Regions from separate parts of the Pseudomonas fortuita genome, predicted to be linked through region 2. Evidence: riboswitches for the same ligand, from Rfam matches in the RefSeq annotation. Region 2 holds a riboswitch; each other region holds the start of a gene.

Evidence for each region. A riboswitch is a leader RNA that binds a small molecule or an ion and turns the genes downstream of it on or off. The one in region 2 is predicted to bind cobalamin.
Region 1: it holds a riboswitch for cobalamin, as region 2 does, so the genes downstream of both, cobW (cobalamin biosynthesis protein CobW) here and cobO (cob(I)yrinic acid a,c-diamide adenosyltransferase) in region 2, are expected to answer to the same signal.
Region 3: it holds a riboswitch for cobalamin, as region 2 does, so the genes downstream of both, OZ911_RS10270 (TonB-dependent receptor) here and cobO (cob(I)yrinic acid a,c-diamide adenosyltransferase) in region 2, are expected to answer to the same signal.

The regions. Positions count from the first base shown of each region.
Region 1 is NZ_CP114035.2:3,422,046-3,431,622, forward strand. Features, by position in the region: gene OZ911_RS15695 (RHS repeat-associated core domain-containing protein) at 1-291, shown strand, start outside; gene OZ911_RS15700 (hypothetical protein) at 227-667, shown strand; gene OZ911_RS15705 (vWA domain-containing protein) at 686-1,255, opposite strand; gene OZ911_RS15710 (magnesium chelatase ATPase subunit I) at 1,357-2,379, opposite strand; gene cobN (cobaltochelatase subunit CobN) at 2,381-6,142, opposite strand; gene cobW (cobalamin biosynthesis protein CobW) at 6,146-7,213, opposite strand; cobalamin riboswitch at 7,314-7,530, opposite strand; gene OZ911_RS15725 (glyoxalase superfamily protein) at 7,632-8,009, shown strand; gene OZ911_RS15730 (hypothetical protein) at 8,006-8,365, shown strand; gene OZ911_RS15735 (ATP-binding cassette domain-containing protein) at 8,592-9,577, shown strand, end outside.
Region 2 is NZ_CP114035.2:1,300,419-1,309,995, reverse strand. Features, by position in the region: gene OZ911_RS05975 (cobyrinic acid a,c-diamide synthase CobB) at 1-974, opposite strand, end outside; gene cobO (cob(I)yrinic acid a,c-diamide adenosyltransferase) at 971-1,582, opposite strand; cobalamin riboswitch at 1,702-1,922, opposite strand; gene OZ911_RS05965 (hypothetical protein) at 1,945-2,109, opposite strand; gene OZ911_RS05960 (PQQ-dependent sugar dehydrogenase) at 2,820-4,127, shown strand; gene OZ911_RS05955 (C40 family peptidase) at 4,185-4,718, opposite strand; gene OZ911_RS05950 (C40 family peptidase) at 4,858-5,511, opposite strand; gene hda (DnaA regulatory inactivator Hda) at 5,638-6,345, opposite strand; gene OZ911_RS05940 (AI-2E family transporter) at 6,598-7,671, opposite strand; gene OZ911_RS05935 (DUF2066 domain-containing protein) at 7,684-8,751, opposite strand; gene purM (phosphoribosylformylglycinamidine cyclo-ligase) at 9,188-9,577, shown strand, end outside.
Region 3 is NZ_CP114035.2:2,234,072-2,243,648, reverse strand. Features, by position in the region: gene calA (vanillin reductase) at 67-1,119, opposite strand; gene OZ911_RS10310 (AraC family transcriptional regulator) at 1,301-2,206, shown strand; gene OZ911_RS10305 (TetR/AcrR family transcriptional regulator) at 2,335-2,934, opposite strand; gene OZ911_RS10300 (NAD(P)H-dependent oxidoreductase) at 3,026-3,622, shown strand; gene thpR (RNA 2',3'-cyclic phosphodiesterase) at 3,762-4,307, opposite strand; gene lpxO (lipid A hydroxylase LpxO) at 4,466-5,365, shown strand; gene OZ911_RS10285 (carboxymuconolactone decarboxylase family protein) at 5,479-5,823, shown strand; gene OZ911_RS10280 (GNAT family N-acetyltransferase) at 5,902-6,471, shown strand; gene OZ911_RS10275 (outer membrane beta-barrel protein) at 6,603-7,349, opposite strand; cobalamin riboswitch at 7,510-7,717, shown strand; gene OZ911_RS10270 (TonB-dependent receptor) at 7,827-9,577, shown strand, end outside.

The DNA of each region.
Region 1 (9,577 bases), 2.1 Mb from region 2:
AATGGCTACCGCACATACAGCCCTTCCATCATGAGATTTCACAGCCCAGATAGTTTAAGTCCGTTCCTTGCTGGAGTCTTTAACTCTTACGCTGCCCTCAGCAACAACCCTGTCAACAACATTGACCCAACTGGACACTACCCAATAACGGTATTTCGTGCCGTCAGTCGCTTTAAAGCGAAGCTCAATCGTCGAAACATTAGCAGTAATTACACGGCATTGACAGATGCTCACCCTGAAGATAAATCGAAAGCGCTACAAAGGTATAAAAAAAAGGACAGACATCAGTAAATCCCAATTCCGCTCAATCACTAATAGGAAAAACTTGACAGAGCTTAACGGCGCGGAGAGGAAGTTTATTCTAACCAATACAGGTGAATTTATTATAGGCAACCAAGATATTGATTCATTTCCGCATCCAATGCTTAAGTATTTCGCGAATAGCGACGCAGAGGTTGTCTCCGCTGGATACGTAGCGGTCCGAAAAGGCGTGGTCGTATTCTCCAATACCACAGGACACTACCACACCAGCATGGCAGGGAAGGATCCAAACAGCCCAGTGATAGAGTTTTTCAAAAATATGGGAGTGATTGCTCGGCGCGTACGAGGCGATGGTAATACAGAAATTCCGCCATCCTATAATCCTTGGGAAGACTTTAGCTTCTAGAAATATAGGCGCACGGAATTATTCGTGCACGACCTCAAACCGCTGCAAGTGCTGGTAATCGGCCTGCAGTTGTTCGGCCAGGCGTTGCGCGCGCCCAATACGCACCGGCGCCAACTCCATGTCCACCACCAACGTTGTACAGGGCATGGGTTGTACGGCGTTCCAGTGCTGAAGGCGACCATCGGTAAACACCAGGCAGCGTACTGCTTCATCCGGATGGGCGCGCTGGCGCGCCTGTAGCCAATGCCGGGCCTGTTCCAGCGCAGCGATCAGCGGCGTGCCGCCACCGGCGCCCAAAGCCTGCAGCCATGGCTGCAAGGCTGCCGAGGCCTTCAGGCCGTGGCGCTGCCACTGCGGTGTGCGCCCGCTGGCGGTCAGCAAGGCCAGGCGGGCGCGCTGGCGGTAGGCCTGGTCGAACAGTGCCGCCAGCAGCCCTTTGGTGTGTGCCAACGCCTGATGGCGGCGGGTCGAGGCCGACGCGTCGACGATCACCAGCCACAACTCTGCCGGTTTAGCCTGGCGTTGTTGCCAGCACAGGTCCTGGCGTAGCCGTGGCCGCCCTTTGAGCAAGGTCGGCAGCCAGGCCACCCGGCCGCTTGCTGCACTGCGCGGGCGGCCACGGCTGGCGCCGTTCTGCTTGCCTGCGCCCGCTTTGGCATCCGCCCCTTTTGCAGGTGACTGGGGGATGCTCAGGGCTTTTTTGCCCAGTTCGGCACCTCGCGACGTGCGCCGCTGGCCACAGGTTGCGCCGGCAATGCCCCCCAGTCGCCCTGCCCGCCCTGTTCACCCGCGTTGCCAGCGCTTTGCTGGCCTGGCTGCTGGTCAGGCGGCTGCGGCGCCGACGGCGGGTTGGCCTGGGGCGTAACGCGGCGGCGATGGCGCAAGGCGAACTCGGCCACCGCTTCGACATCCACTTCTTCGATGGCCGCACAGCCGCGCCAGGCGCAGTGGGCGCGTGCCGCACGCAACCACACCAGGTCGGCGCGCAACCCGTCGACGCCGGCGGCGTAGCAACGCTCGGTAATCCAGGCCAGCGCCTGGTCATCCAGGGCAATACCGGCCAGGGCATGGCGCGCCGCCTGGCAGCGCTCGCGTAACTGCGCCTGGGCCGCGGCCCATTGCGTGCAGAAAGCCTGCGGGTCACTGTCGAAGGCCAGGCGCCGGCGAATGATTCGCTGACGGGCCTCCGGCGCAGGCAGGCCCTCCAGTACCACGTTCAGGCCAAAACGGTCGAGCAACTGCGGGCGTAGCTCGCCCTCTTCCGGGTTCATGGTACCGATCAGCACGAAGCGGGCGCTGTGCCGGTGCGAGATACCGTCACGCTCGATGCGGTTGGTGCCACTGGCAGCCACATCGAGCAACAGGTCGACCAGTGTGTCGGGCAGCAGGTTGACCTCATCGACATACAGCACGCCGCCGTCGGCCTGAGCCAGCACGCCCGGGGAAAACTGCGCCCGGCCCTGCCCCAGCGCGGCATCCAGGTCGAGGGTCCCGACCAGACGTTCTTCACTGGCGCCCAGTGGCAGGGTGACAAACGGGCCCTCGCCGAGCAGGTCGGCCAGGCCACGGGCCAGCGTGCTCTTGGCCATGCCACGCGGCCCTTCGATCAGCACGCCGCCGATTTTCGGGTCGATGGCGGTCAGGCACAGCGCCAGCTTCAGGTCGTCGGCACCGACCACGGCGGCCAGCGGAAATTGCACGGGTTCACTCATTTCAAGCCTGTTCCTCGCCGTCGAGCAGTTGTTCCTCAAGGGCCTCGCGGTACTCGCCCGGCGCCTGCCACAGCCCGCGCTGCTGGGCCTCCAGCAGACGCTCGGTAAGGTCGCGCAGGGCCTCGGGGTTGTGCTCGCGCATAAAATCACGGGTCGCCGGGTCGAGCACGTACGCATCGGCCAGCCCCTGGTAATGATGGTCGTCGATCAGGTGCGTGGTGGCATCGAAGGCGAACAGGTTGTCGACCGTCGCCGCCATCTCGAAGGCCCCCTTGTAGCCGTGGCGCTTGACCCCGTCGATCCACTTGGGGTTGAGCGCGCGGGCGCGTATTACCCGGTTCAGCTCTTCCTTCAGGGTACGGATGCGGGGACGGTCTGCCTGGCTGTGGTCGCCGTGGTAGCTGGCCACCGGCGCCCCGGACAAGGTTTCCGACGCTGCCAGCATGCCGCCCTGGAACTGGTAGTAGTCGTTTGAGTCGAGCAGGTCGTGCTCGTGGTTGTCCTGGTTCTGCAGCACCGCCTGCACCTTGGCCAGGCGCTGGGCGAACTGGGCGCGGGCCGGGGTGCCGTCGTCGGTGCCGCCGTAGGCGTAGCCGCCGTGGTTCAGGTAGACCTCGGCCAGGTCGTCGCGGCTGTGCCACAGGCGCCCGTCGATGGCGTTCTGCACCCCGGCGCCATACGCACCAGGTTTGGCGCCGAACACCCGCCAGCCCGCCTGCCGCGCGGCCTGCTCGGCGTCCAGCCCTTGCGCCAGCAGCGCGGCACGCTCGCTGCGTACCCGGGCGGCCAAGGGGTTGAGGTCGTCAGGCTCGTCCAGCGCGGCCACCGCCTGCACGGCGGCATCGAACAGACGGATAAGGTTGCCGAAGGCGTCGCGGAAAAAGCCGGAAACGCGCAAGGTCACATCCACCCGCGGGCGGTCGAGCAGGCTCAGCGGCAGTATTTCAAAATCGTCAACGCGCTGGCTGCCGGTGGCCCATACCGGCCGCACGCCCATCAGCGCCATGGCCTGGGCGATGTCGTCGCCGCCAGTACGCATGGTGGCCGTACCCCACACCGAGAGGCCAAGCTGGCGCAGGTGATCGCCGTGGTCCTGCAGGTGGCGTTCAAGGATCAGGCTGGCCGAGGCGAAACCCAGGCGCCAGGCCGTGGTGGTGGGCAGGTTGCGCACGTCCACGGTATAGAAGTTGCGGCCGGTGGGCAGCACGTCGAGGCGGCCACGGCTGGGCGCACCGCTGGGGCCGGCAGGCACGAATCGCCCGGCCAGCGCCGCCAGCAGGCCGTTCATTTCAGCGGCGCCGCAGGCATCCAGGCTGGGCGCCACCGCTTCGCGCAAGGCCTGCACCACGTCATGCACCGGCTGCCATTCGCTCGGTTCAGGCAGCTGCAGGGTGCCGCCCAGCGCTTGCTCGATCACCTGCTGCGCCAAAAGCTCAAGGCGCTCGCGGGTATCGCCACAGGTGCGCCAGGGTTCACTGCTCATGGCCAGAAGCTGCTCAGGGCGTGCGCCCTGCCAGGGCAAGCCAAGCTCACAATCGAGCGGGTCAAAGCCTGGCACCAATGCCTTGGCCAAGGCGCGCAGCAGGCTGGCATTACCACCACGACCGTCGCCCCGCTCAACCCGCAGCAGGGCCAGCAGCGTATCCAGGCGCAGCCGCCCCTCTGGTGACTGGCCAAACACATGCAGGCCATCGCGAATCTGCGATTCCTTCAGGTCGCACAGGTAAGTGTCCAGGCGCGGCAGCCAGACGGCGGCATCATCCAGCTGCCCTTCCAACTGCAGCTCGCGGTCGATGTGGTTGACCTTGACCAGCTCGAGGATGTCGCGCTGCAACTCGCGGGCACGCCGCGGATCGAGTAGCTGCGCTTCGTAGAACTCGTCGGCCAGCTGCTCCAGGTGGCGCAACGGGCCGTAGGTTTCGGCACGGGTCAGCGGCGGCATCAAGTGGTCGATGATCACCGCCTGGGTACGGCGCTTGGCCTGGGCGCCCTCGCCCGGGTCGTTGACAATGAACGGGTAGATGTTCGGCAGCGGGCCAAGCAGCGCGTCCGGCCAGCACTGCGCCGACAAGCCGACGCCCTTGCCGGGCAGCCATTCGAGGTTGCCGTGCTTGCCGACATGGATCACCGCGTCGGCGGCGAACGCGTGGCGCAGCCAGAAGTGGAACGCCAGGTAGCCGTGCGGCGGCACCAGGTCGGGGTCGTGATACACCGCGCTGGGGTCTACCTGGTAGCCCCGGGCGGGCTGGATGCCGACGAAGGTCAGCCCAAAGCGCAAGCCGGCCACCATCAGCCGGCCGCTGCGGTACATCGGGTCCTGCTCGGGCGGCCCCCAGCGCTCCAGCACTGCCTGGCGATTGGCCTCGGGCAAGCGCTCGAAGGCGGCCTGGTAGTCGGCCAGGCTCAGGCTCTGGGCGCAAGGGCGCTGGTCCAGGTGGTCAAGGTCGTTGGTCACGCCGCCGAGCAGCTGGTGGATCAGTTGCGTGCCGCTGCCCGGCAAATCGGCCAGCGGATAGCCTTCGGCCTGCAGCGCTTTGAGAATGTTGAGTGCAGCAGCGGGCGTATCCAGGCCGACGCCGTTACCGATGCGGCCATCCCGGGTCGGGTAGTTGGCCATCACCAGGGCCACGCGCTTCCCGGCATTGGGCAGGCGCGCCAGCTCGACCCAGCGCCGGGCCAGCTCGGCGACAAAGTCCATACGCTCGGGGTGGGCGCGGTAGCACACCACGTCGGACTGGCTGCGCTCGCTGCGCCAGGCCATGTCCTTGAAACTGACCGGGCGGGTGATGATGCGCCCGTCCAGTTCGGGCAAGGCGATGTGCATGGCCAGGTCGCGCGCACCCAGCCCCTGTTCGCTGGCTTCCCAGCCGGGCTGGTTGTCCTGCGCGCAGATGGCCTGCAGCACCGGAATGTCACGGCGGAACGGGCGCAGGTTGGGCCGTTCGGGGCTGGACAGGGCAAAACCGGTGGTATTGACCAGCACTTCGGCACCGACTTCGTCCAGCCAGGCTTCGACCTGCTCCAGGCAGGCGCTTTCCTTTAGGCTGGCCACGGCAATCGGCAACGGGTTCAAGCCAGCAGCTTGCAGGCGCTGGCAGAACACGTCGATGAACGCGGTGTTGGCCGCCTGCAAGTGGGAGCGGTAGAACAGTAGCGGCGCCACCGGGCAATCCGGGTGCCAGTGCGGGTACCAGTCTTCCAGTGCCACACTGCCCTTGGCCGGGTGATACACAGCGGTGCGCGGCAAGGGCTGCGGCTCGTCCCAGGCATAATCGCGGCCCAGCCACTGGTTGGCCAGGCAGTTGTAAAGGTTGATGGCATTGGCCTTGCCACCCTGGCGCAAGTAGTGCCAGAGGCGCTCGGCCTGGTCGCCCGTGACGGTGCCCAAGCGGGTCAGCTCCGGGTCAGGGCGATCATCGCCTGGTACCAGAATCAGTTGCACGCCCCGGGCAGCCAGCTCGACCAGTTGCTCGACGCCATAGCGCCAGTAACCGACGCCGCCGTGCAGCGACACCAGGATGACCTTGGCGTGGCGCAGCACCTGGTCGACATACAGGTCGACCGAAGCGTGGTTCTGCACCTGCATCGGGTTGGCCAGGCGCAGGCTGGGGAAATCCTCAGGCAGTTGCTCGGCCGTATCGGCGAGCAACGCCAGGTGCGAATCGCCGCTGCAGAGAATCACCAGTTCGGCGGGTGTCTGGCCAAGGTCGGCAATACTGTCGTCCGGCACGAAGCCGCCGGGCTGGGTCCGCAGCAGGTGCACGGGTCAGGCGCCCAAGGCCTGGCGCAGGCGCGCTTCCAGCTGGGCAGCGTCGAGTTCCTGGCCGATCAACACCAGGCGGGTGATGCGCGGCTCGTCGGCACGCCAGGCGCGGTCGAAGTGTTTGTCGAAACGGGTCCCCACGCCTTGCACCAGCAGGCGCATCGGTTTGCCCGGGATGGCAGCGAAGCCTTTGGCGCGCAGGATGCCGAACTCCACCACCAGCTGGGTCAAGGCGTCGAGCAACAGGCTTTCGTCAGCCTCCGGCAGGTCGATGGAAATGGAGTCGAAGGCGTCGTGGTCGTGGTCGTCATGATCGTCGCCATCGTGGTGCGAATCGTGGTGGGTACGGCGGCCATCGATGTGCGCCTCGGACTCGGCGCCCACACCCAGCAGCACCTCCAGCGGCAGCTTGCCACTGCTGGCCTCTACCACCTTGACTGCCGGCGGCAGTTCTTCGGCCACTTCGGCGCGCACCTTGGCCAGGCCTTCGGCGTCGATCAAGTCGGCCTTGTTCAATACCACCAGGTCGGCGCTAGCCAGCTGATCGGCGAACAGTTCGTGCAGCGGCGATTCGTGGTCCAGGTTAGGGTCGAGCTTGCGCTGGGCATCGACCTGGTCCGGGTAGGCGGCGAAGGTGCCGGCAGCCACGGCCGGGCTATCGACCACGGTGATGACCGCGTCGACGGTGCAGGCGTTGCGGATTTCCGGCCACTGGAAGGCTTGCACCAGCGGTTTGGGCAGGGCCAGGCCACTGGTTTCGATCAGGATGTGGTCCAGGTCGCCACGGCGTGCCACCAGCTCGCGCATGACCGGGAAGAACTCCTCCTGTACGGTGCAGCACAGGCAGCCGTTGGCCAGTTCATAGACGCGGCCGCTGGCTTCTTCTTCGGTGCAGCCGATGCTGCACTGCTTGAGGATTTCGCCGTCGATACCCAGTTCGCCGAATTCGTTGACGATGACCGCAATGCGACGGCCCTGGGCGTTGTCGAGCATGTGGCGCAGCAAGGTGGTCTTGCCCGAGCCGAGGAAGCCGGTGACGATGGTAACGGGGAGCTTGGCCAGTGTTTTCATGTCGCATTGCCCTTGGCAGAATGGCGCGGGCATGCAGGACGACAGCCGCGGACCAGGCCGGCCGGGCTTGTTCGCCACCGGATCACCCCGCCCGGTTGAAAGTCGAAAACGTTGCGAGGCAGGTCTCCTGGCTTGCACCGTTCCAGCTCCCCGTTCAGTTGAACGGCGGGCTGGCGGGATGACGCCTTCCCGCGCATTGGCGCAGTGGCTGTGTCGATCCGTTGTCAGTGCTTACAGTTGCGGGGGCAGCCGCGGCTTGTACCGCGTTCCCGTCTTAGCTTCGGCCTGGCCGAAGAACCTCGAAGTGGCAAGGCTACGCAGTGGCTGGCGGGTGGTCAACCATTGCTGCGGGGCTTGCCGACAACTCTTGGCGGCACTGCGGTACAGTGGCGACTTTGCCCACTGTCAAGGACGCCCCATGCTCCTCGCCCCCGCCATCCCGGTACTGCGCATCTTCTCGGTCGACAAGGCCAGGGAGTTCTACATGGATTTTCTCGGTTTCAGCCTGGACTGGGAGCACCGCTTCAGCCCGAACCTGCCGTTGTACATGCAGATTCACCGCGATGGCCTGATCCTGCACCTTACCGAGCACCATGGCGATGCCTGCCCCGGCTCTACAGTGTTTGCCCGCCTCGACGACCTGCGGGCGCTGGAGCATGAACTGCAAGGCAAACAGTACGGTTACGCCCGGCCCGAAGCCGAGCGCCTGGACTGGGGCCTGCAGATGCAGGTGTGCGACCCGTTCGGCAACCGCCTGCGCTTCTGCCAGCAGATCGATGACGAGGCCAACCTGTGAAGGCGCTGGGCAAACGCGAAATGGCCCGCCTGGAGCGGGAGCTGGTAGCGTGCCTGACGGACGCTTGTGAAACCGCCAAGGCAGAAATCGTCGGGTTCACCTGGCTCACCCATCGCCTGGACCCTGAGAACTTTCCGGCCAGCCTGCGTATTACTTGGGTGTTTGAACAAGAGGCCGAGAAAGTCGCTGCAGTGGCGGGTGAAGCAAAGGCACGCATGCTGGCGCTGACCCGTCAGGCGTTGGACCACGCCGGCATACAACTGGATCACCCGGCCTGGCATGTACGGTTTGACAGCGAAGAGGCCTGCAAACAGAGCCACGGAGGCGACTGGGCCAAGCGCTTGACGGGGCGCTGAGCCCAGGGCCAGACAAGATCGGGCGCCGCTCGCGCGGCGCATCGCCAGTGCAGGAAACCCATACACGGCGGGCGGTACTTTACCCGCCCCCAACGGGCCGTTAGGCTACGCACTCCCCCAGTACGAGGTATTCGTCCAATGCGCCATTAATGCCGCCGTCCATTCGACGGCCAGTCTTCAGCCTCCGGTTTGCTCCGGAGATGTCGCGGCATTTGTGGAGTTGTGCATGACGAACACGTCGATCCTGACGCTGGACAGCGTCTCTTTGGCCTTGCCTGATGGCCGGCTACTGTTTACCGACCTCAACGAAACCTTCGACCAACGGCGTACCGGCCTGGTCGGGCGCAATGGCGTGGGCAAGAGCCTGCTAGGGCAGGTTCTGGCCGGCCAGCGTGCACCGAGCAGCGGCCAGTGCCGGCGCCTTGGGCCTGTCCATCTGCTGAATCAGCAGGTAATCGAGCGCAGCGCCACGCTTGCCGACCTGGCCCAGGTGGGGTCGGTGGTTGCGGCGCTGGAGCGCATCGAGCAAGGCAGCATCAACCCCCAGGATTTCGACACCGTCGGCGAGCGCTGGGATATCCGCGAGCAACTGCAGATGCACCTGCAACGCAACGGCCTGAGTCACCTTGACTGGCGCCAGCCCGCACGCAGCCTGAGCGGCGGCCAGGCTATGCGCGTGGCGCTGGCAGGCGCATGGCTCAGCGGTGCCGACTACCTGATACTCGACGAACCGAGCAACCACCTGGACAGCGACGCCCGTGCCCAATTGCTGAGCATGATCGAGGCCTGGGACCGAGGTTTGCTGGTGATCAGCCACGACCGCAGCCTGCTGGCGCACATGGCGCGCATTGTCGAACTGTCGAGCCTGGGGTTACAGGCCTATGGCGGCAACTACGGCTTCTATGCAGCACAAAAAGCCAGCCAGGTGGCGCAGGCCCAGCAGCAACTTGCCCGGCTCAAGCAGCAGCAACAACGCCAAGCCCGTGAACTGCAGCGCCAGCGCGAAGACCTGGAACGCCATCAGGCCCGGGCCGGGCGTCAAGCCAGGCATGCCAACCAGGCCAAGATCCTGGTCGACCGCCAGCAGGAGCGCAGCCAGGCCACGGCGGGCAAGCAGCACCGCGACCATAGCGACGCGCGGCAAGCATTGCTGGGCAAAGTGCATGACGCCGCCCGCGAGGTCGAGCAAGCCACTGCGATTACCTTGCATGC
Region 2 (9,577 bases):
ATGCCGCCACATTCAGCCAGCAACGGCTTGCCCTGAGCATGATGGGCGCGGATTGCCTCGCTCATTGGCGCATTGGCAGCCAGGGCGTGGTGATGCAGTTCGGGATAGCCACCCGGGAGGTACAGGCTGTCCACCACTGGCAGTTCACGGTCGTGCAGCGGCGAGAAGAATTCCAGCTGCGCGCCCAGGCTGCGCAGCAGCTCAAGGTTGGCACCATAGGTGAACGCGAACGCTTCGTCTCGCGCCACACCAATGCGCACACCGTCCAGCGAGGCAGCACGCACCTGCGGCTCGGGGCCGACAAAGGTCACCGGCGGAGGCATGGCGGCGTCGCAGCTGGCGGCAAGCGCCTCGGCGGCGGCATCTAGGCGGGTATCCAGGTCGTTCAGCTCGCTGGCCTGAACCAGCCCAAGATGACGGCTGGGCAATTCAATGCCGCGCTCACGGGACAAGCCGCCATACCAGCGCAGGCCCTCGGTCAGGCTACCTTCGAGCAGCTGCGCGTGGCGCAGGCTGCCCACGCGGTTGGCCAGTACGCCGGCGAACGGCAGGTCGGCCTGGTAACGCGCCAGGCCCAGGGCCAGGGCGCCGAAGGTCTGGGCCATGGCCGTACCGTCGATCACAGCCAGCACTGGCACGCCGAAGTGGCGCGCCAGGTCGGCACTGGACGGGGTGCCGTCGAACAATCCCATGACCCCTTCGATCAGGATCAGGTCGGCCTCGCCGGCAGCTTCCCACAGCAGGCGGCGGCTTTCCTCGGCTCCGATCATCCACAAATCCAGCTGGTACACCGGCGCGCCACTGGCCCGCTCGAGAATCATCGGGTCCAGAAAGTCGGGGCCACACTTGAACACCCTCACCTTGCGCCCGAGGTTGCGGTGCAGGCGGGCCAAAGCAGCAGTGACGGTGGTCTTGCCCTGGCCAGAGGCCGGTGCCGCGATCAACACCGCGGGGCAGTGGCGCGATTGACTCACAGCTCGACGCCCTTCTGTGCACGGATACCGGCCTGGAAGGCGTGCTTGAGCATGCCCATCTCGGTCACGGTATCGGCCAATTCGATCATCTCGGGCTTTGCAGCGCGGCCAGTCACGATCACGTGCTGCATGGGCGGACGGCCCTGGATGTCGGACAGGACCTGGTCCAGGTCGAGGTAGCCATGCTTGAGGGCGATATTCAGCTCATCCAGCACTACGAACTGCACACTTGGATCCTGCAGCAACTGCCGCGACACCGCCCAGGCGGCTTCGGCGGCAGCGATGTCACGCTGGCGGTCCTGGGTTTCCCAGGTAAAGCCCTCACCCATCACGTGATAGCGAACCTGCTCGGGGAAGCGGCGGAAAAACAGCTCTTCGCCGGTGCTATTACGGCCTTTGATGAACTGCACCACTCCACACTGCATGCCATGGCCCAGGGCGCGGGCGAGCATGCCGAAGGCAGAGCTGCTCTTGCCTTTGCCATTGCCGGTCAGCACCAGCAGCAAGCCGCATTCGTTGGGGGAATTGGCGATGCGTTCGTCGATGACCGCCTTCTTGCGCTGCATGCGCGCCAGGTGACGTTCGTCGCGTTCGGTGGCTTCGCTCATCAGGGTTCTCCGCAGGCTGGCACCACGGCACGCGTGGCGACAGGGAATAGGCAGGCAGACGGAGAGCGCGCAGGGGCCATGGCAGGGCGCCACGGTGCACCGCGCATCACCCTCCGTGATGCCGTTGACAGTTTCAGGCCGGTCTCCGGGCTTGTGAGCGGGCCTTGGCCCAAACCTGCGCGCCTTCCCGGATGCTGGCATCCAGTGGCCCTGCGCGGCCTTCTACTCACCTACCGTTGCGGGGGCAGCGCCGGAATCGCGCCATGCTGGCGCCCACCGGCTTCCCAGTTTCACCCTGCCCAGTCGGGGCTGGCAGGGCACCTGAAACACGCCGCGAAGGTTAGAGGGTTGCACCGGGAGCGTCAATCGAAGTGGTTGCTGCAGCAACGTAAGCTTTTGATCTTGATCTTGATCTTGCTCTTGCTCTTGCTCTTGCTCTTGCTCTTGCTCTTGATCTTGATCTTGATCTTGATCTTCGCGACTTCAGGAGGCCGAACGCAGGCCTTGCGGAGGGAGGTGACGGGCATGGATGCCCGTCAAGCGCTGGGCCCCAGGATGGGGCCTGCAGCGCGGTCCTCCCGGGAGCGAGGCCGGAGTGAGGGAACCCCGGAGCGCAGCGTAGGGGCCGGATGATGGGAGCGCAGCGTTTTTTGGTTACTTTTTGTCGCGTCTGACAAAAAGTGACTCGCCGTAAGGGCGAAAAGGTGAGTTAGTGTCGCTATCGCAAATGGCCTATGCGCGAGCTAAAAACCAGCACTGTTTCGCTGTTCGGTCTTGCTGTTCGCTGTTCGCTGTTCGCTGTTCGCGTTCAGGTGTGAGCATCAACAATGAGTCAACATTCATTTTCAAAGGTGGCGCCAAATCACCTTTCCGCCCTTACGGCGGGTCACTTTTTGTCAAACGCGACAAAAAGTAACCAAAAAACGCTGGCTCCCATCATCCGGCCCCTACGCTGCGCTCCGGGGTCCCCTCGCTCCGGGCTTGCTCCCGGGAGGACCGCGCTGCAGGCCCCATCCTGGGGCCCAGCGCTTGACGGGCATCCATGCCCGTCACCTCCCTCCGCAAGCCCTGCGCTCGGCCTCCTGAAGTCGCAATCTGCGTTGCCTGAGCTACCGCGCGCTTAGAAGCCAAAGCAAAAGCAAGAGCAAGAGCAAGAGCAAGAGCAAGCAAACCAAGGGGAACCTGCCGAACCCAGCCGGCCTCTCAATTCAACAGGCTTCTTTAGAGGACGCCGCACATGAAATGCCTGATGCCTTGGTTAATCGCAGCCAGCCTGGCAGGCTGCGGCGAAACAGCCCTGTTGAGCGTAAACGACGGCAGCGGGCCAAACCCCCGCCTCCCCACCCCCGTCACAACACTGATCCCCACCGTAAATATCGCCCCTGCAGTGGGCTGGCCAAAGGGCAGCAAGCCGACCCCGGCACCAGGCACCCAGGTCAAAGCCTTCGCCAGCGGCCTCGACCACCCGCGCTGGCTCTACTTGCTGCCCAACGGCGATGTACTGGTGGCAGAGACCAACGCGCCACCCAAGCCCGAAGATGGCAAGGGCATTCGCGGCTGGGCCATGGACAAGGCGATGAAACGCGCCGGCGCGACCGTACCCAGCGCCAACCGTATAACCCTGCTGCGCGATGCCGACCATGACGGGGTGGCAGAAACTCGCACCCCTTTCATCGAAGGGCTCAACTCACCCTTCGGCATGACCCTGGTGGGCAAGGACTTGTACGTGGCCGACACCGACAGGCTGCTGCGCTTTCACTATGAACCGGGCGCCATGCAGATAACCGATAAAGGCCACCCGGTGACCGCGCTGCCCGGCGGGCCGCTGAACCATCACTGGACCAAGAATGTGATCGCAAGCCCCGATGGCAAGAAGCTTTATGTGACGGTTGGCTCGAACAGCAACATCGGGGAAAACGGTATGCAGAAGGAGCAAGGCCGCGCCGCTATCTGGGAAGTGGACCCCGCAAGCGGCAAGCACCGGCTGTTCGCCACCGGCCTGCGCAACCCCAACGGCCTGGCCTGGGAGCCACACAGCAACGTCTTGTGGACAGCAGTCAATGAACGTGACGAAATCGGCAGCGACCTGGTGCCTGATTACATCACCTCGGTAAAAGACGGCGGCTTCTATGGCTGGCCATACAGCTACTACGGGCAGCATGTAGATCACCGGGTACATCCACAGGCCCCGCAAAAGGTGGCCCAGGCCCTGGCGCCAGACTATGCGGTCGGCCCGCATACCGCATCCCTGGGGCTGGCATTCACCGAGCCTGGTGTACTGCCGCCGCCTTTCGATCAGGGGGCATTGGTCGGCCAGCACGGGTCGTGGAACCGTAAACCACACAGCGGCTACAAAGTGCTGTTCGTACCTTTCGACCGCTCAGGCAAACCTGCCGGCCGCCCCATCGACCTGCTCACGGGGTTTCTCGACCAAGAGGGCAAGGCGATGGGGCGTCCGGTGGGCGTGATCAACGATGGGCAACGCGGTGTATTGGTGGCCGACGATGTCGGCAATGTGATCTGGCGGGTGAGCAAAGCACCTTGAAACCGGGCGGCCTGTATCAGCCCCGTTGAACGGGGCCGCTGCTACAGGCGTTGATCATCAGGGGTTCTGCGCCAGATGCCCTTGCGGAATCACACGCTTGGCTTGAAGGTAAGCCTTGGCCCAATAGCTGTTGGACAGATAGTCCAGGCGCACCGTGCCACCCGTGGAAGGCGCATGCACAAAACGCCCTTCCCCTACATAAATGCCAGCATGACTGACTTGCGAACCGCCACTGGTGGCAAAGAACACCAGGTCGCCGGATTGCAGTGCCTTGGCATCCACCGTAGGTGCACGCATGACGATCATCTCCCGCGTTGAACGCGGCAAGCTGATACCGGCCGCGTCACGGTAGACGTATTTGATCAAACCACTGCAGTCGAAGCCGGAGTCCGGGGTGTTGCCGCCCCAGCGATAGGGCGTGCCCACCAGGCCAATGGCGCGGATCAATACGTCATCGGCAATCGGCGAAGGGCTTGGCTGGCTGTAAGTAACCTGCGGCGTAACCACAGGGGCCGGCGCAGGCGCACGGCTGGAGCAGGCAGCAAGCAATGCTGCCAGGGAGAGAAATGCAAAGCGCGCCATCTTTATCATGGCCAGAACATCCTGTCTGAGACCGCTGCGCTGCAGCCGAAAAGAGTTGAGAATTTAGATTAGACGCTTTCTGTAAATGCGCACGGCGGCGAGCTTTTTTCAAAGCATCGCCGCCGCAGCAGGATATATCATTTTGCTATCAGTTGCGCGCGATGTTGGTCGGCGCCATGGCCAAGGCACGCTTGGCTTCAATGAAGGTCTTGCTCCAGTAGCGGTCACCGAGGCTGTCGATGCGAACGCCACCGCTGCGGCGGCTGCTGGAGTGGATGAACTGGTTGTCACCCAGGTAGATCCCGGCATGGCTCACACGACCGCGGCCGTTGGTGCTGAAGAACAGCAGGTCACCTGGCTTGAGCTTGTTGCGGGCCACTTTCGGGGCATCGACGTTGATCATTTCACGCGTGGAACGCGGCAGGGTCATGCCCGCTTCTTCGCGGAACAGATAGCCGATGAAACCGCTGCAGTCGAAACCGGACTTTTCCGAGGTACCACCGAAGCGGTAGCGGGTGCCGATCAACGACATGCCGCGCTCGAGAATGCTGTCCGCCAGTACCGGCAACTGGTAAGGCTTGCTGTTGCTGGAGAAAGCCTCCAGGTCATCTTCAGTGGCCAGCTCTTCCGGTTCGCCGAATACCGACGAAGGCGAGGCCTTGGCCTTGATTGCCGATTGTGCGGCGATCGGGGTGTGATCCTGGGGCTGCAGCGCTGAATGAGAAGCTGGGCCTTGGGCCGCGCAGCCAAAAAGCAGGGTCACGAGTGCGAGTGGCACGAGGGGTGCGAAGCGCTTTAGCATGGGCACGACCGTGTCTGTAATCCTTTAGAGGGGGAAACTATGCCCTCTATCATGGCCATTTGCAAATTTTATCGAAAAAGATGTGACTTTTCTGTTTTGCCGCTCTGGCCCAGCGTTTTCAGGGGATTACCAGCCCAGGGTTTCCTTGAGAAACGGGATGGTCAGCTTGCGTTGTGCCTGCAGCGAGGCCTGGTCGAGGCGTTCGAGCAGGTCGAATAGCGCACTCATGCTGCGCGCACCGCGGGTGAGAATGAAGTGGCCGACTTCGTCGGTAAGGTGCAGGCCGCGGCGCGAAGCACGCAACTGCAGGGCACGCAGCTTGTCTTCATCGGACAAGCCACGCATCTGAAACACCAGCGCCAGGGTCAGCCGCGACTTTAGGTCCGGCAGCTTGATCGGCAGCTCCCGTGGCGATGCCGAGGCGGCCAGCAACAGGCGACGGCCACTGTCGCGCAGGCGGTTGAACAGGTGGAACATGGCCTCTTCCCAGTCTGCCTTGCCGGCGATCACATGCAGGTCGTCGATGCACACGAGCTCGTACTGGGCCAGGTAGTCGAGCACCTCCACACCCCGATCGAGCAGTTGCGCCAATGGCAGGTAGACAGCGGGCTCGCCGCGTTGCTGGAAACGGTGGGTGGCGGCCTGCAACAGGTGGCTACGGCCAACACCCTGCTTGCCCCACAGATAGATAAGGCTCTCGGTCCAGCCGGCGTCGGCTTCGCATAGCCGCTCGACGTAACCCAATGCCGCAGCATTGGCGCCCGGATAGTAGTTGATGAAGGTGGCGTCATCGCGCAGGCGCACACCCAGGGGCAACTGGATCGGTGGTTTCATGCTCGCGGGCGGTCGGCAGGACCGCAGGGGGCCTTTGGTGAACAATCTGCAAAGTCTATACCCGCAACGCGGGGCGCACAATCACGGCAATGGATAGCACAAGCAAAATCAACAAGTTGCGCTATTTTGCCGCTGACATCGATCCCTGTGGGAGCGGGCGCGTGCGCGAACACCGGCAAAGCCGGTGCCATGCACCTTGTTACATGCTTGGCGGGCATGCCCGCTCCCACAGGTTTGGCACAGACCTGTCCCTCACAGCTCCGGGTCAATGTCCCCGGCGTACATGTCCGATTCTTTGTACAGGTCATGGGCATGGCGCAGCAGCACCATGATCACCGCCGCCACCGGCAGGGCCAGCAGCACCCCGGTAAAGCCGAACAGCTCACCACCGGCAAGAATGGCAAAGATCACCGCCACCGGGTGCAGCCCGATACGATCGCCTACCAGCAGCGGGGTCAGCACCATGCCTTCCAGCGCCTGCCCGACCATGAACACCGCAACGATACCCAGCATCGGGTACAGGTCACCGCCAAACTGGAACAGGCCGGCCACCAGCGCGGCACCAATGCCGATGATGAAGCCCATGTAAGGCACGATGGCCGCAAGGCCCGCAAGCATGCCGATCAGCAGGCCGAGTTCAAGCCCCACCAGCATGAGCCCGGCTGAATAGATGATGCCCAAAGCCACCATCACCATGAGTTGCCCGCGCACGAATGCCCCCAGCACTTCATGGCATTCGCCAGCCAGGCCCACTACTTGCGGTTCACGCTGGCGCGGTAGCAGGCCGCGCAGCTTGCCCATCATCAGGTCCCAATCGCGCAGCAGATAAAAACCCACCACAGGGATCAGCACCATGTTCGCCAGCCAGGCCATCAATGCCAGGCTCGAGGCAGTGGCCTGAGACAACAGCATGCCAACGATATCGGTGGTCTGCCCCATGTGCGCGCCGATGGCGGCCTTGATCTTGTCGAACTTCCAGAAACCATCGGCCAGGCCCAGGCGACCCTGCACCCAAGGCAGCGCCACCTGTTCGAGCCAATCGAGCATCTGCGGCGCCAGTTCGTACAGGCGCACCAGCTGCTTGGCAAGCATCGGCACCAGCACCAACAACAGGGCGAGCATCAACAGGGTGAACAGGCTGAACACCACCACAACGCCCCAGGTGCGCGACAGGCCCAGGCGCTCGAGGCGGTCAACCAGCGGGTCGGCCAGGTAGGCCAGCAGGATGCCTACCAGGAACGGCGTAAGGATATTGTGCAAGCTATAAAGCAGCACAGCGATCAGCAGAGCAACACCCAGCCAGATCCAGCGACGAACATCGGTCACGGTATGCTCCTCTTACCAGCGAAAACGCAGGCCGTCGAACGGCTTGGGCGCAGGTGTGGCCGGCGCGGGTTGCTCACCCGTTGCACTCGCAGACGGGGCTGGTGCGGGGGGCATTGCGGGCGCCTGGTCGGCAGGCAGTTCCTGCAACTTGGCCAGGCCAAGCTGGGCACGCAATTGCTCGCGGTTGCCGGTCACGCCATAGGTCAGGGTGGTGCCCTCGGCCATCTGCAGGCGCGGGCCGTAAGGCTCAAGCACACGGGCAAGCTCGGCATAACGCTGCAGGCTCATCCCCTGCACTTGCACCTGCATCTGGCTGCTGGCGCCCGGACGGGCGACATAACGTGGCGCCAGACGGCTGCTTACCGCCAACATCACCGCATCGGCCAGGGCTGCCGGGTCGGCCCCCTCGGCCGTGCCCTGCTCACGCTGGTAGCCAAGCCACAACTGCCACTTGCCCTGCCACTTTCCGTCGGCTTCCTGGGCATGTACCGCCAGCAAGGCGTCGGCGCCGTAGCGTTCAGAGGCCTCGCGCAGTGGGGCCGGGTCGCTGCCTTCGATCTGCTTGGCATTGGCCACCAGTTGCTCCTGCAGGTCGGCCAGTGGCAGGCGCAGCGGCAGACCACGGTGCTGGGCGGCACGACGCAAAGGCTGGGCGCTGGCCTGACCATCACCGACCAGGCTACTGCCTTCGACGCTGTCATTCAGCCACCAGCCGAGAATCGATGGCCGATTGCTACCCCACAGCGCGAGGCCGGCCTTGCGCAGGGCGCGCTCGGTACTACCCGGGTCGAACTCGACCAGCACAGACTCGGGCGGGCCGGCTTCGCTGCCGACCTGGTTGATGATTTGCTGCGGATCCTTGCGCAGGCCGGCCAACGCCGGGCTCTGCGCTGCCTTTGGGTCGCCGGTCAGGCGCAGCACCAGCGTGTCGAGGGCTTTGGCGGTGGCAGCGGTACGGGCTTCGGCGCCCTGCCCGGTGACCGGCTCGCGCACCTGATAAAGGCCGGAAACATTTTCAGCCAAGGCAGTGGCCGAGATCAGGGCCAGGCAACCGGTTGCCAGAATATTGAACAAACGCATGGAGGATTCCTGTCCAGTTACCGCAATGTCTATACCTTATACACGGGGGCGCAAGGTAACCAGTCGTGAGAGGGTGAAAGATTGGTTGCGGGGTGTTGTCGGGAGCGTGCGCCGGGTCGGACAGGTGTTCGCCACAACAGGTTCAGTGCCTGGGCGAGCGAGCGCCGCCCGCTCGGCGCATCGCAAGCGAAGTTCGCGCCTGGATCTGTTTCGGGCCAATGTCGCTTGTGCCTGAGCGCTCAACCGCCCTGTTTGTCCGGCAAGATAGCCATTTTCATGCCCTGCCCGTCGGCCTGAGGATGGCCGCTGCCCGGCAACCCTGATAAAATCGCGCGCCTTCACAGACCACTGACGTTTCAGGCAGCCGCCGCTTACCCGCCGGTCTTGGCCGTCATGGTCGTTTTTAAGAATCCCTCCCTCCTAAAGGCCTGGATCAATGAGCAAGCAACCCTCCCTGAGCTACAAGGACGCCGGTGTAGACATCGACGCCGGCGAAGCACTGGTCGAACGCATCAAGGGCGTGGCAAAACGCACCGCACGCCCTGAAGTCATGGGTGGCCTGGGCGGCTTCGGCGCCCTCTGCGAGATCCCGGCCGGCTATAAGCAGCCAGTACTGGTCTCCGGCACCGACGGCGTCGGCACCAAGCTGCGCCTGGCGCTGAACCTGAACAAGCACGACAGCATCGGCCAGGACCTGGTCGCCATGTGCGTCAACGACCTGGTGGTGTGCGGTGCCGAGCCGCTGTTCTTCCTCGACTACTACGCCACCGGCAAACTGAATGTTGACGTGGCCGCCACCGTGGTTACCGGCATTGGCGCCGGTTGC
Region 3 (9,577 bases), 930 kb from region 2:
GAATGCCGTGGTGCAACTGTGGGAGCGGGTTTCCCCGCGAAGAGGCCAGGACAGGCAGCCGATCAATCAGCCTTGCAACGTGGCCATGTCGATCACGAACCGGTACTTGACATCACCGGCGATCATCCGCTCATACGCCTGGTTGATGTTACGGATATCCAGCATCTCGATATCGCAGCGGATGTCGTGCTCGGCGCAGAAGTCCAGCACTTCCTGGGTCTCGGCGATGCCACCGATCAACGACCCCGCCAGCACCCGGCGCTTCAACACCAGGTTGGCCGCATGCACGGGCGGGTCGATCGGTTCGATCAGGCCAACCAGGATGTGCACACCATCGAACTTCAGCGTTTCCAGGTACGGGTTGAGGTCGTGTTGCACCGGAATGGTATCGAGCAGGAAATCGAAACGACCAGCTGCAGCCTGCATCTGCTCGGGGTCGGTGGACACGATCACATGGTCGGCACCCTGGCGACGGGCTTCCTCAGCCTTGGCCTGGGAGCGAGTGAACAGGGTCACTTCCGCACCCAGAGCCTTGGCCAGCTTGATGCCCATGTGGCCCAGCCCTCCCATGCCGAGGATGCCGACCTTGTGGCCCGGACCGACGCCGTGATGCTTGAGCGGCGAATAGGTAGTAATGCCGGCGCACAGTATAGGTGCGGCGCTGGGCAGGTCCATGCCGGCCGGGATGCGCAGCACGAAGTGCTCGCTGACCACGATGCTGCTGGAGTAACCGCCCATGGTGTTGCTGCCGTCGACCCGGTCCGGGGTGGCGTAGGTCATGGTCGGGCCTTCCGAGCAGTATTGCTCCAGGTCCTTGGCGCAGGCTTCGCAATGGCGGCACGCGTCGACCATGCAGCCGACGCCAACCAAGTCACCCACCTTGTGCGCGGTGACCTTGGCGCCCACCGCCGTGACCCGGCCAATGATCTCGTGGCCAGGCATCAGCGGGTACACGGCAATGCCCCATTCGTTGCGTGCCTGGTGGATGTCGGAGTGGCATACGCCGCAGTACAGGATGTCGATGGCGACGTCGTCCGGGCGCGGGCTGCGGCGCTCGAAGGTCATGGGGGCCAGAGGGCTGGAAGGGGTTTGGGCGGCGTAACCGATGGCGGTATACATGCAGGTCCTCGCAGGGAAGTGAAACGATTCAGGCGACGCATTTTGCGCGTCCAACCGCGTCACGCCCACGGCAGATTCTCCGGCATCCATGCCTGATTATCCGAAGATGCCATCTGATAACTCGCGCCATCCCCTTAATCTGCGATGATTAAGCTGTCTGATCCTCTGCCCTTGGTTTAACATGCAACTGACCCGCCACGTCGACGCCAATTCGCCACTTTGTACGCTGATCCGCAGCCTCGCCACGCGCCCGGGCTTTGTGCCCACGCACCTGCCCCAGGTACAGGTGCTGAGCTGGGACCACTATGTGGCCAGCAGCCCGCAGATCTACGAACCCAGCCTGATGATCCTGGCCCAGGGCAGCAAGCTGGCGCGCCTGGGGCCGCGCACCCTGGAGTACGGCGCCGGGCATTACCTGGTGCAGGCGTTGTCGGTGCCGTTCATGTGCGAAACTTTCGCCACCCCTGACGCGCCATTGCTGGGCGTGGCGGTGGACATTGACCGTGGCGTGCTGGGTGAACTGGTGCAGAGCATGGGCTTGGTGCCGGACGCTGCAGTACAGGCACAAACACCGCAATCGATGACCTCGGCGGCACTGGATGCGCCAATGCGTGACAGTGTGGAACGGCTGCTGCACTGCCTGCAGGACCCGCTTGACGCCAAAGTACTGGGCCCAGCGCGCGTGCGTGAGGTGCTGTATACCGCGCTGCGCGGCCCGCAGGCCGGTGTGTTGCGAGCACTGGTGGAGCAACAGGGGCATTTTGCCCGCATCGGCGCCGCCCTCGCCCACCTGCGCGAGCACTACGCCGAGCCGCTGAGCGTGGAGGCACTGGCCGCGCGGGCCAACATGAGCGTTTCGACCTTCCATGAACACTTCAAGCGCTGCACCGACATGGCACCGATGCAGTACCTCAAGCGCTTGCGGCTACTCAAGGCGCAGCAGATGCTGATCGGTGAGGGCCTGGGGGTGGCGCAAACAGCGCACCGGGTGGGTTACCAGAGCACCTCGCAGTTCAGCCGCGAGTACAAGCGCCAGTTCGAGCGCAGCCCGGGGGATGAACAGCCCTACCAGAGCTTGCCTGTGTAGCGAAGCCAGTTATCAAGCATGCTCGATCACTGTGGGAGCGGGCGCGCCCGCGAAGCAGACAACGCGGTGGATGGCACCGGCTATGCCGGTGTTCGCGGGTGCGCCCACACACAATGGTCGCATGCGCTTCATGTTTGCCGTTCGACCATGGCGATAATGGCGGCCTTGAGCTCAGCCTTGGCCTGCCCGGCTTCCAGCTCTCCCGCTGCAGCCGCCTGGGACAGCGCATCCGCTGCCCCGACCAGCAGGCGCATGCCGGCAACCCCTACATTGCCGCTGGGCGAAAACCCGGCCAAGGCTTCGCGGCACTTGTCCAGGAACGGCTGCTCGTACGCCCGTTTCAGCGCCTCCAGTTCCGGCGACCCGGCCAGCGCTGCCGACACCCCGGGTATCTCCCGGCCCTGGCTCATCACGCAGTCCACGTAGGCCTCGGCAATCACCCGGGCGCGGCTGGCCAAGCTGGCTTCACAGCTGGCCAAGGCTTGCGCCAGCATCTGCGACTGACGCGCATCGTATTCCTGGTACAGCGCCATCAGCAGCCCGTTGCGGGTCTCGAAATGGTCATAGACCACCGGCTTGGTTACCCCCGCCTGTTCAGCCAGGCGGCCCAGGCTCAAGGCATCGGTACCCTCCTCCCGCACCAATTGCCAGGCCATGTCCAGCAACTGCCTGCGTCGGTCGTCGCGGCTCAGGCGCTTGCGGGAACGGGCTTGATCGTTGCTTGACATCGATTACCTACCAAAAGTAACTTACTAAACGTAACTTACCTGGAGTATATAACGCTTCAGGCTACCCTGCACCGTTGAATGGAGAGCCACCATGCACGCTCTGATCGTCGTCGGTCACCATGACCCGCAATCCCTCACCCACGCGCTGGCCCGGCAGGTTGCCGACGGCCTGGCCAGCGTCGGCCACAGCAGCGAAATCGCCGACCTGGCCAGCGAAGGCTTCGACCCCCGCTTCAGCCTGGCAGACCATGCCGTGCACCGCCGGCTGGCAGCACCGCCGGCTGATGTACTCAACGAGCAGGCACGCATCGAGCGCGCCGATGCCCTGGTGCTGGTCTATCCGGTCTACTGGTGGTCACTGCCGGCCCTGCTCAAGGGCTGGGTCGAACGGGTATTCAGCAATGGCTGGGCGTTCGACTATGAAGAAGGCGCCACGGTGAAGAAATTGCGTGGCATGAAGGTTCACCTGATCGGCGTTGCGGGTGCCGATACAGGCACCTTCGAACGGCACGGCTATGGCGAGGCGATGCGCGTGCAGATCGAGCACGGCATCTTCGACTATTGCGGCGCCGAGGTACTCAGTTCCACCTTGCTGGATGACAGCGAAGGGCCTGACCAGCTTCCCCACTTGCACCATGCACACGCCTTGGGCAAAAAACTGTTTGCAGATTGCCAGGCCGCAGCCTGAACTGGCACAGGGCGGCTACTCAAGTAGCGGCAGCCTCGGTTGGGCACGCCACCTGTTCGACAAGAAGTACTGGGTTGCAGGCTTCAACCAGCTCAATGGCAGCAACAACTATGGCGAGCCACGCAACGCTGACCCCGGGTCAGTCTGCCAGCGGCCACTGCGCCAAGGGCCAGTAGGCGCCCTTGCGCGACTCGTAGAGCGTGAAGTGGCGCGCGCTGAGGTAGAACTCCGGCGCGCTGCTGGCCTCGGGTGGTTGCCCGTGGTAATCCCAGGACAGGGTCAAGTGCGGCCGATACTCACGGTTGGCCGCCTCCACCCCCAACGGCAGCAGTGCCTGCTGCAAGCCATACACCAGTTGCAACAGGGCCGGCGGTGTCTGCTGTGCCTCCAGCACCAACGCGCCGGCCCGCTGCCACACCTGCAAACGGTCAAGCAACAGCCGCGGTGCCAGGGTTGGCAACGTCAGTTGATCGACTGCCGCACAGATCGCCGGCACCTGTGCGGTATCCACATCGCCGAGGAACAACAGCGTGACATGGAAGTTGGCCGCGGGGACGGGTTTGCCGCTGCGCAGGTTCAGCGCCCGGCGCCACTGAGCCAAGGCATGGCGCTGGGCATCGCTGACCGGCAAGGCGAAGAACAGCCGTTTGAACGGGCTACCGCTGGGGCGTATATCCTGAACCATACCAACTCCCTGACATGAAACGTTTGCGCAAGACTGTAGGGCATTACACCAATGTCGCCCCGGTGTTTCGTAACAATAAGTACAAACTACCCCCATGATTGTTTATGCTGGCGAGCTTATGCCATGACGCATGGCCATTTTTCGACAAGTAAACGTCCATGAAAATTGCACTCGTACTTATCTTCGCCCTCTCGATTGCCTACGTGCACCTGCGCGGTCGGGTTCGCCACAAATTGACTCGCCAGCTGGGCGACCACTCCAGCTTCCTCGCCCCGGTCAACAGTTTCCTGTACCTGTTTTCCAAGCTCCCGGCCAAGCCATACTTGCCGGTCGAAGCCTTCCCCGAACTGAAGCCGCTGCAAGACCACTGGCAGGAAATCCGCGAGGAAGGCCGCCAGTTGCTGCGCGTGGGCGAAATCAAGAAGTCCGACAACTACGATGACGTCGGTTTCAACTCGTTTTTCAAGACTGGCTGGAAGCGCTTCTACCTGAAGTGGTACGGCGAAAGCCACCCTTCGGCGATGGCCCTCTGCCCACGCACCACCGAACTGTTGCAAAGCATCGGCACGGTCAAGGCTGCCATGTTCGCTACCCTGCCGCCGGGCGCCAAGCTGGTGCGCCACCGTGACCCGTATGCCGGCTCGTACCGCTATCACCTGGGCCTGGACACGCCGAACGATGACGGTTGCTACATCGACGTGGACGGCGAGAAATACTCATGGCGCGATGGCGAGGGCGTGATCTTCGACGAGACCTACATCCACTACGCGGCGAACACGACCGAGCACAACCGCATCATCCTGTTCTGTGACGTCGAGCGCCCGCTCAAGTACCGCTGGGCCACTGCGTTCAACCGCTGGTTCAGCCGCAACGTCATGGCCGCCGCCGCCGCGCCCAACGGTGCCGGCGACAAGACCGGCGGTATCAACCGGTTGTTCACCCGCATCTACAAGATCCGTGAACGCGGCAAAGCGCTGAAGAAGCGCAACCGCCTGCGCTACTACGTGGAAAAGTGGGCGGTGGTTGCAGCGCTGGTGCTGGTGTTCATCTACATTTGAAGGCTCAACGCGCCCACAAGTGCTGCTGCACACCCACCAAAGTACAAGCCTCGCAGGTGTCACTCTTCGACTAGCCTGAAAGCTCCACTCGCAACCACCACAAGGTGAAGACGATGAGCATGATGGACTGGGACGCCTACCGTAAGCAGTTGATGGCCGGCATCGGCGATCTCAAGCAACTCTCCCCCGACACCGTGGCCGGTTACATGACCGCCAGCGGTGCGGGAGCCAAGACCAACCACCTCGACGCCAAGACGCGTGAGTTGATCTCACTGGCCGTGGCCGTGACCACCCGTTGCGACGGCTGCATCGCCGTGCATTCGCAGCAGGCGGTCAAGCACGGGGCCAGCCGCGAGGAAATTGCCGAAGCCCTCGGCGTGGCCGTGGCGATGAACGCCGGTGCTGCGCTGGTGTACTCGGCGCGAGCCATGGATGCGGTGGGCAAGGCCAACGGCTAGGCCCAAACGGCGTCGCCGCCCTTGCGCGACGGCGCCGCGCCCCACAGACTTGGCGGCCCAGCCCTTGCAGGAGCCCGCATGATCCACGTTCGCCCTATGACAGCCGAAGACTTCGAGCGCTTCTGGCCCACCTTCCAGGCCATTGTCCAGGCCCGTGAAACCTACGCCTTTGACCCCGAGCTGAGCATCGATCAGGCCCGCCAGCTGTGGCTTGAGCTGCCGCAACACACGCTGCTGGCCGAAGAAGATGGCGAGCTGCTGGGTTCTTATTATCTTAAGGCCAATGCCGCCGGGCCTGGCGCGCACGTGGGCAATTGCGGCTATATGGTGTGCGAACAGGCACGCGGCCGAGGTGTGGCACGCCTGATGTGCGAGCACTCGCAGAAGCTGGCGCGCCAGGAGGGCTTTCTGGCCCTGCAGTTCAACTCGGTAGTGGCCAGCAATGAAGTTGCGGTGGCACTGTGGCACAGGCTGGGATTTGAAACAGTCGGCCGCTTGCCCAAGGCTTATCGCCATGCCCGCCTGGGGCTGGTGGACTGCCTGGTGATGTACAAGTGGCTGGCAGAGGAGCCGGTGGTGGAGAAACCACCGCTGCTGATCGGGCGCAAGAACATCGAGGCACGGGTGTCGCGGCGTCGCGGGCGCTGACCTCTCTTGCAGGTTCGGCCCCTTCGCGGGCTTGCCCGCTCCCACAAGTACTGCGCAGCACCTAAAGGCTGTGCGGTCCTTGTGGGAGCGGGTTCACCCGCGAAGAGGCCGGGCCTGCTAAACGCTCAGCTTCAGAACGCCAAGCCCACCTTTACACCAAACTCGTCACGCTTGAGCTTGGTGTTGTCTGCCACTGGCGAATCTTCGTCCAGCTTGTATTCGGTGCGGGTGTAGTACACCCCGGCCTGCACCGGCAAAGCGCCCTGCTGGTTCATCAGCAACGTCACTTCAGCGTACGGGTTGGTGCGGTCTTTGAGGTCGACCGTGTCGCTGCCAAAGTCGTCCACTTTCAGCCGCGCACGGCCGTCCAGGGTGTGGCGCGCGCCCACTTCCACCCGCAGGGTCGAGGCGTCGAACTGGTGGTTGTAGCCCAGCGCCGCCTTGGCAAAGGGCGACTTCACGGTGAGCTTGGTATCAAGGTCGTTGATTTCCGGCTCGAAGCGCGACCAGCTGTAGCCGCCGCCCACGGTCACATCGACGAAGTTGCGAGCGTCCAGCGCCGCACGCCAGCCAAGGTCCAGGTCAGCCTGGGCCTCCTTGAGCTTGTTGTCGTTCTTCTTGCCGTATTTGGCTTCGGCGCCGATTTGGTAGATGAAACCGGATTCGGCTGTCAGCTTGTTGCCGAAGGTGGCGAACACACCGCCCTGGCCCATGTGTTCCTTGTCGTTTTCACTGCCACCTTCGAACTTGAACTTGTCGTAGGCGCCCTGCAGACCGATGGTGAACAGCGGGTCGGTGCTGGGTGCGGCGGTGGCGGCCAGCGGTGCGGCGATCAAGGCGAGCAGGCAGGTGTGGCGCAACAGATGACGAGCAGGCATGCGTAAAGTCTCCATGACTTGGTAACGAAAGACGAACGTGCGGTTCGAGACAAACGCCACACGAAAAGTTCGAAAAAAAATCAGTAAAAACACGCAACCCTGTGTTTTATCGGCGTATTCATGGCACGCCAACATTTGACGCCTTAGCCTTTCAGTGGTCAGATGCGCGCCAGTTTCAGGTGCCCTTCGCCGCCGCGCGCAGGGTGAAACGGGAAGCCGGTGCGTCATGTTACCCATGACAAGTCCGGCGCTGCCCCCGCAACGGTAAGCGAGTGAACCCTTCGAGATACCACTGTGCACGTGCATGGGAAGGTGAAGGTTTCATGCCCCTCGCAAGCCCGGAGACCGGCCTGGAGCTTCACTTGGCAACCCGCGGTGGGCGGGCGCAGGCCGGAATCCGTGCGCGCGCCTGCCTGCATGGTTCGCCTTTGCGTGTTTTCCACCGGGATCCATTCATTCCTGCAGCAGTGGAACGACATGTCCCGTATGTTCAAGCTTCACCCCCTGGCGGCCTGCCTGGCCGTCGCCCTCCCGGCCCTGGCCGATGGCCATGACCAGCAGCCCTTGGCCTTGCCTTCCACGGCCATCACCGACACCCTCGACAGCCGCACCCTCGACCTGGCCACGCCGACCCAGGCAGGCTCGCGCCTCGGCCTCAGTGCCCTGGAAACACCGGCCAGCACCAGCAGCATCAGCGCCGAGCAGATTCAGCAGCGCAACAACCTCACCGTGCAGGATGCGGTGACGCGGTCGCCGGGCATCACCTTCGTCGGCTCCCCCGGCGACGGTGGCACAGGCCTGTCCGCCCGCGGCTTTGCCGGTCACAGTTCGGTGATGACCCTGTTCGACGACGCACGCCTGTACACCGGTGCCGGCACCCAGACGTTCCCGGTCGACCCGTGGATGGTCGAGCGTATCGATGTCATTCGCGGCCCGGCTTCGGTTCTGCATGGCGAAGGCGCCACCGGCGCGGTGATCAACGTGATCCCGAAAAAACCGATTGCCGGCGAGGTGCGCAACCACCTGCGCCTGGGCTACGGCTCGTGGGACCGCCAGCAGCTCGGCCTGGACAGCGGCGGCAGCCTCAGCGAGCGCCTTAGCTATCGCCTGACCCTTAACCAGCAGGCCGGCAACGGCTGGGTCGACCGCACCACATCGCGCAGCCTGGCCCTGAGTGCCGCGCTGCGTTTCGATGCCAGTGACGACCTCAGTTTCACCCTTGCCCACGACCGTGGTGATGCAGAGCCTGCCAACTACTACGGCACCCCGCTGATCGACGGCCACTACCGCAGCAGCCTGCGCAAGAAAAACTACAACGTGCAGAACGACGTGCAGCACTACGTCGATGAGTGGACCCGGCTGACCACGGACTGGACGCTGAACGACCACGTCAGCGCCAGCAACCAGCTGTACTACATCAAAAGCCGCCGCCACTGGCGCAATGCCGAAGACTACAGCTGGGACGCCGAGCGCCAGCAATTGCAGCGCGGCAGCTACCTGGAGATCAAGCACAACCAGGAACAGTTCGGCGACCGCCAGACCTTCACCTTTGACCACAGGCTGTTCGGCCTGGCCAGCAAGACCGTGGTCGGCGCGGAATACAACAAGGTCCGCTTCAACGTCGACAGCAACGCGCCCTACAACGATGTGGGCGGTGACTACATCGACCCATGGCAGCCAGAACCGGGCGGGTTCCACAGCGCCTCGCCACTGCGCCCGCAAACCTTGTCCAGCACCCACACCTTCGCTCTGTTCGCCGGGAACCGCTTGCAGCTGAGCGACCGGCTGTCGCTGGTCACTGGGGTGCGCCGCGACCAGAACCACATCGACCGCACCAACCTGACCAACGACAGCCGCAGCGACCGCAACCTGCAAGGTGGCAACTGGCGCGCCGGGCTGGTGTTCGCAGTCACCGATGACTTGGCGCTGTTCGGGCAGTACTCCACCAGCCAGGAGGGGGTCAACAACCTCATCAGCCTCAGCCCCACCCAGATGCACTATGACCTGACCGAGGCGAAACAGACCGAGGTTGGCCTCAAGCAGCGCTTCTGGGACGGCCGTGGCGAATGGACGCTGGCCGCCTACCACATCGTCAAAAAGAAGCTGCTGGTGGACGACCCGATCACCCACGAGAAACAACAGGCTGGGCAGCAGACGTCAGATGGCCTTGAGGCAACCCTGGAACTGGCACTGGCGCATCAGTGGCAGGTGTCGGCCAATGCGTCGCT